DNA from 3 places in the Enterococcus raffinosus genome. Region 2 is predicted to be linked to each of the others. Evidence: riboswitches for the same ligand, from Rfam matches in the RefSeq annotation. Region 2 holds a riboswitch; each other region holds the start of a gene.
The links. Region 2 has a riboswitch for magnesium ahead of J9537_RS19720 (LCP family protein). Riboswitches for the same ligand answer to the same signal wherever they lie in the genome.

Region 1 (2,206 bases), on a different replicon from region 2:
AAAAGCGCAATTAAGCTTGAAGTTATTAGAAATAACGTCTGCTGAAGAGCTAGGAGAAATCATCGTGGCTGTTGGATTGGCTCAAAATTTTGCGGCTATTCGTGCATTAGTCACAGAAGGAATTCAAAAGGGACACATGGCGATGCAAAGTCGTTCGTTAGCGATTACTGCAGGCGCCACAACTAGTGAAATCCCACAAGTTTCTAGACAATTAAGAAAAGCTGAACGAATGAATTTAGCGACAGCTGAAGAAATTATAAAAAAACTTCGTTTGGGTTAATTAAAAGAGTCGAAAACGATTGAGTAGAGCAAGAGGCTCTACTCTTTTTTATAGAAACAATCGTTATTTAATTATATCCTCTCAGATTTTTCTGAACTTTTATATAAACTATAAATTAATTTGAAAACTTTTTTTAATAAAAAAATCGCTTTAAATCAATATGAAATTGGATTTTTCAAAGTGTGAATAAAGGGATCAACGGATTTTTTTCATAAAAAAGTTTGACAGACTCGTTATTACTTGTTATATTGTGTTCGAAAATAAAATATGATTTGTTAGGTGAGGCTCCTATACAAACATAGGCTACTGCCCAAAAATGTCGAGAGACGCCAATGGGTAGAACAGGAACTGTCGAATACAAGGCTTTTCTTAAGGTAGCTAAGATGTTTGTCTTTACGTTGTATAGTGCCAAAACTCAACGATTAGATCGACTATACGACTTTGTCTCTTTAGGATGAATAATAGTAAGGCTTTTCGCTGAGTTTTTGAGCGAAAAGCCTTTTTTACGTAGCAATCATTATTATTTTTAAAACAAGAATAAGGAGGAACAATCATGGTAAAACAGTGTTCACATTAACAAAGTGGAATAGCCCATTATATAATGAGGCCTTGACACTTAGAAACAACGAGTTAAAGCTAAGCTCTGGTAAGCAACTTCTATTCCAAGCACCTAGAGAGGAAAAGAACGATCTTCACTTGGTTGTCAAGCGAGGGAATCGAGTAGTAGGAACGCTATTACTACATCCGATCTCAAACAAATGTGCTCAGATCAAACAAGTTGCAGTAGATGCTCATTTTCAAGGGGAAGGGTTAGGAAAAAATTTATTGATTTATGCAGAACAGATCGCGAGGAGTTTCGGCTTTTGTTTCGTTTTTTTAACTGGTAGAAAGCAAGCATGGGGATTTTATGAAAAATTAGGATACCAGGCGATTTCTGATGATTATGAAGAAGGCAGATTGGTTATGAGAAGCTATAAAAAGAAGATTCAATCATCACTTGAACAAACAGAAAAAAAGGAGATGAAAACAAATGGATGACAGTAGCTCAATAATTACGGGTTTATGGCAGAAAAGAACAAACAAGATACTATTGTCTATTTGTTTTTAACCTCCACTTTTCTCCATAAGCCCGTCGATTGCAGGAGGGGTAAGGATGAATACGGTAAAAGATATGGCTCTATACTTGTTTATAGGGATAGGATTATGGCATATTTTTTTCGGAGAAAAGGAGAAAAAAATGAGACAACAAAAGAAAGTAACAACAAGGACAGATTATAGTTTATTTGCTAGAAAAACAGTGAAAAATATTTTTGAGACGTTTAATACATCGACATTGGGATTATCAGCTGAGGAAGTTTTAGAAGCTAGAGAAGCATTTGGTGAAAATAAGCTTCCTTTAAAAAAGGCGACACCATTTATCATAGAAGTTCTAAAAGCATTTATTACCCCTTTTACTTTGGTACTAATTGGGTTAGGATTCATTTCTTTGGTTACAGAAGGGATCTTGCCAGAAGCAGGTGAGAAAGATTTCTTTGGCAGCGGCATTATTTTGGTTATGGTGTTAGTCAGTGGAACAATGACACTGGTACAGTCTGTTCGTTCAAATAAAGCGGCAGAAAAGTTAAAATCATTGGTCAAGGTAACGGCAACGGTTCGTAGAGAGAATCGTTATAACGAGATTCCGATGGAGGAGATCGTCTGCGGTGATCTAGTAAAACTTTCCGCAGGGGATATGATTCCAGCGGATATCCGTCTGATTACCACGAAGGATCTATTCATCTCACAATCTGCTCTAACTGGCGAAAGCTATCCTGTTGAGAAAAGTGCTGGTGAGATAATGGGGAATAAGAATTCTGAAACTAGTTATGATAATTTGGTATTTATGGGAAGTAATGTAATTAGTGGAAGTGCTGAAGGCGTTGTAAT
Region 2 (2,206 bases):
ATGAATACCGCAATGAATAATGGAATATGGAATAACAGATAAAGAGCAATGGCTCCACCAATAACCTCTGCGATATCCGTTGCCATAATGGCCAACTCCGTTAAAAGCCAGAGTACGATGCCCAACGGTTTGCTGGTTCGCGCCCGAATCGCCTGTGCCAAGTCCATTTGAGAGACGATCCCTAGCTTGGCAGACATGTATTGCAAAAGCATCGCGATCAAACTGGACATGAGAATGATTGACATCAATAGGTATTGAAAATTCTGGCCGCCAGTAATTGAAGTCGACCAGTTGCCGGGGTCCATATAGCCGACGGCAACAAGAGCTCCTGGTCCAGAATAGGCGAACAAGGTTCTCCAAAAATTCATGTTCTTAGGAACTTCAATGGTTCCATTAATTTCTTCAAGTGATGGTCCGTTTGCATACTCAACTAAATGATGTTTTGTGTGTGACACACTCCGTTTACTTTGCTGTGGATCATTCAATCAAATTCCTTCTTTCAAAAACGGCTTCTTAATTATTTTAGGCAACCCTAAAATATCGCAAGTGACGTGTTTTCGCAACAAGAAGATTTGTACAATGACCTTCTGTATCAGGCTTTTTTTAAAGGAGTTACGTTATCCCATGTCTATTCCTTTTCAGTGAAAATCATTTCTTTATGATTTGTTTCAACTCTTTTCGCTCCTAAAAGACGGCCTTCGCTAACACTCCTTCCTAAATACGAAATAATCGTTATTTTAAAAAATATTATTGTATATTCTTGTTCTTTTATCTTTCTCATTACGGATTTTTCGTAAAGACTTTTCACCTATTTAATAATGTTTATTTAATAATGTCTTTTATAAATATATTGTTAAGAAAAACGATTCAACTGTTTTATTTGATCTCTCCTCGTTATTATATGTTCAGTTGACAGCTTAATTATCTTGTTAGGTGAGGCTTCTATACAAACATAGGCTATTGCGCAAAAACATCGAAAGATGCCAATGTGTAAAACACGAATGGTCGAATTAAGGCTCTTCTAAAAATAGCTAAGAATTTTCTTTACGTTGTATAGTGCTAAAACTCAGACGATGAGAGGACATGAAAGGACAGCCTTCTTATTGTGTGTAAGAAGGCTGTCCTTTTTGTTAATATAAACAATTTTAAATTGAAAGGAAGATTTATCATGAAACGCGTGCAAAAAATAATTTTACTTTGTCTAACGGCTATCCTAATGTGTACCATTTCTGTCTCCGCCTATTTCTTATTAGCCAATCAGCATTTAAAAAAAGCTCTGGCTAACGGCTATCACCCCATAAAAAATGAGTATCAAACACAAAGCAAGCAAGATAGTGAAGCTTTTTTGATTATGGGCTTAGACAACACCATTGAAAGAAAGCTCGGCACCACTCGAACGGATGCCATGATGGTTATCACCATCAATAATAAAACGAAAAAGCTTACCTTCTGCAGTTTGCCGCGAGATAGCTTTGTACCTATTGAGGCCAAGAACTACCACGGCAATCAGCGGATCGAAGCCGCCTATACCTTTGGCGGGCCGACTGCATCTGTCAATACGGTAGAGAAGCTACTGAAGATTCCGATTGCTCATTATTGCGTGTTTAATTTCTTATCCTTTATTCAGTTTATTGATGCCATTGGCGGGATCGATATCAATGTTCAGCATTCCTTTGATGGTGTAACAAAAGACGGTCCAGGGGCCATCCACTTCGATGAAGGGAAACAGCACGTTGATGGAACAAAGGCTTTATCCTATGCACGAGAACGTCACAGCGATAACGATATCATGCGGGGCTTTCGCCAGCAAGAAATTATCCAGGCGGTGGGAAAGAAATTAAAGTCAAAGGATACCGTTAAAACCTTACAGGAATCATTGACTCGTTTGACAACAATATCCAAACCAATATTACTGGCAATCAGCTAATAACACTGATGAAAAATAGTTTGGCTTACAGCGATTATGACAAACAACGGCTCACCTTTGATTGGCGAACCTTCAGTAATCAGGGGCGTAGTATGGTGGAACTATACCCAGACAGCATTCGCTACGTCAGTCATGAATTGAGAGTAAGTCTTGGAATAGATAAAAAGAATGAACAAGATAAGAAGGACTTTGTCTTCCAAACAAATGGGAATTACCTCTATCAAAGCGACTATTCTGTTCAGGATGAAGCCTCTGAAGAGAAGGAATCTACCTCTCATA
Region 3 (2,206 bases), 100 kb from region 2:
GGACTCTAGGTTCGTCATTTTGTTGATTTTGTCGTATACCTTGTCAGTAACACTTGATCCAGAAAGGTTAAGTCTAGTGATCGTTGTACCAAAATTCGGAACATTTTCATCGTTAACATTTGTGCCCATCAGATAGACTTGTTTTAGTTTTGGCAAAGCAGCTAAAATTGAAAAATCCGTAATTTGATTATTTGAATTCATATAAAAATAGTCCAAGTTTGTGGCTAACTCCAACCCTTGTAAATTAGCGATAGCATTATCTGAATTTTGAATATACAAGCTAGTAAGTTTTGTCATATCTTCTTGAGTCAAGGTATCTTTAGTTTTGCCAATCGTTTTTGCAACAAGCTGCTGTAAGACAGGGTCTGGCATCCACGAGTCTACAGAGGCTATACGTGGTTCTGGTTCAAGTGTTGCGGTTGAAGAGCTTGATGGTTGTGAATCCGCTGTAGAAGGTTCAGTTGTTCCCAGAATGGGCGCTACTGTACTATCTTGCGTTGCGGAGCTTTCTGTTGTTGATGAGAGACTATTCACTGAGCTTGTCGTGTTCAGTGGTTCAGAGAAAACCGTACTGTTTAGAGCGCTGCTGTCAGTAGATGTTTCAGCGTTACTTTGGATAGGAAAGGTCGAGAGAGGGCCCAACACGATTGAACAAGCAAATAATTTATATAAATTCTTTTTCACAAATATAACTCCTTTATAATAGGTATGTAATGGGTAAATAATAATTCTTTTTTAATAAATAAACTGCTCAAGTTTTAATTTTTGCATTATTTTATTTGACCATTTTCTTTTTAATAAAGAAGTTATTTCACTTGATTAGACGCGTATTGTATAAGAGCTTACTAAATAATATAGTGTTCAAATTACTTGTGATTATTCGTTCTTTTATAAAAAGAAGGTTTTTAAATACCATAAAAAGGTTTCTGATCCTAGTAAATTTTTAGTAAAGGATTTTATAAGCAAATGTAAAGAAAGTCGTATTTTCTTTAGAATATTTTGCTATTTACTGACAAAAAAAGTAGTATTCTTTGTGAAAGTAAATATAAGTAAACTTGTTAGGTGAGGCTCCTAAACAAACATAGGCTATTGCGCAGAAACGTCGAAAGACGCCAATGTGTAAAATAGGAATTGTCGGATTAAGGCTTTTCATAAAATAGCTAAGAGTTATTCTTTACGTTGTTTAGTGCTAAAACTCAGACGATGAGATTGATTGTGTGAGACACCAGACTTGTTAGTTTTTTTCGCTAACGTTTGGTGTCTCTTTTTTAGGTTATTTATTGTGGACTCTCTCGTCTCAAACAATTACTTGATGAAGGGAGAGATGAACATGATGAAAAGAAAAAAGATCGATTGGCTGCTGTTATTACCTTATTTGGGGACAAGCCTGATCGGTCTTTTAATTGTTTTTAGTGCTAGTTCTTATCGTTTGATGGCGGAAGGGGAAAATCCATTGTCGCTATTTAGTAAGCAGGCGGTTTTTATGGGGCTAAGCTGGCTGCTGATTGCTGTGCTTTTTCATGTGAAAAATAATGTACTAATAAATGGTAAGCTAGCGCAAAGTTTATTAGCAGTTGGACTAGTTAGTTTACTGTTAGTGAAAATAAGTGGCGTCAATATTAATGGTGCACAAAGATGGGTCTCCTTATTAGGTATTCAATTCCAGCCTTCTGAAGTCACAAATGTGGCACTGATTCTTTATTTGGCGTATTTTTTCCGCGTGAAGCGCACCAGAAAGGAAATGCTGGTTCCTTGTGGTCTAGTGGCACTTAGCGGATTATTGATTTTGCTCCAGCCTAAAGTGACAGGTGCAATCATTATTTGGGGAGTCGCTTTAGTCATTATTACGACTGCGCAATTGCCCTATCAGTGGTCAGTACTTATTTTTTCAGGGTTGATTTTGGGGATTGTTTTAATCGGAGGCGCGATACTTTTTTTGGGCAGCCACCATCTTTTGCCAGAATTATTTGCCCATACCTATGATCGTATCCGCTTAGTGAGAGATCCATTTCTAGATCCCTACGGTAAAGGATTTCAAATGAGTAATTCGTACTACGCGCTTTATAACGGTGGTTTTTTTGGTAGAGGGCTGGGAAATAGTATTACTAAAAAAGGCTATTTACCAGTAGCGGAAACAGATTTTGTGTATTCGATTTTGGTGGAGGAATTAGGCGTTGTTGTCGGCTTACTCGTATTGGCATTGCTT

Region 1: it holds a riboswitch for magnesium, as region 2 does, so the genes downstream of both, J9537_RS05445 (GNAT family N-acetyltransferase) here and J9537_RS19720 (LCP family protein) in region 2, are expected to answer to the same signal.
Region 3: it holds a riboswitch for magnesium, as region 2 does, so the genes downstream of both, J9537_RS20210 (FtsW/RodA/SpoVE family cell cycle protein) here and J9537_RS19720 (LCP family protein) in region 2, are expected to answer to the same signal.

Annotation. Positions count from the first base shown of each region.
Region 1 covers NZ_CP072888.1:1,115,213-1,117,418, forward strand. The annotation lists gene J9537_RS05440 (hydroxymethylglutaryl-CoA reductase, degradative) at 1-280, shown strand, start outside; M-box (ykoK) riboswitch at 545-714, shown strand; gene J9537_RS05445 (GNAT family N-acetyltransferase) at 890-1,318, shown strand; gene mgtA (magnesium-translocating P-type ATPase) at 1,518-2,206, shown strand, end outside.
Region 2 covers NZ_CP072889.1:1,060,067-1,062,272, reverse strand. The annotation lists gene J9537_RS19725 (Nramp family divalent metal transporter) at 1-455, opposite strand, end outside; M-box (ykoK) riboswitch at 919-1,085, shown strand; partial or broken gene J9537_RS19720 (LCP family protein) at 1,169-2,206, shown strand, end outside.
Region 3 covers NZ_CP072889.1:1,160,092-1,162,297, forward strand. The annotation lists gene J9537_RS20205 (MucBP domain-containing protein) at 1-684, opposite strand, end outside; M-box (ykoK) riboswitch at 1,048-1,215, shown strand; gene J9537_RS20210 (FtsW/RodA/SpoVE family cell cycle protein) at 1,331-2,206, shown strand, end outside.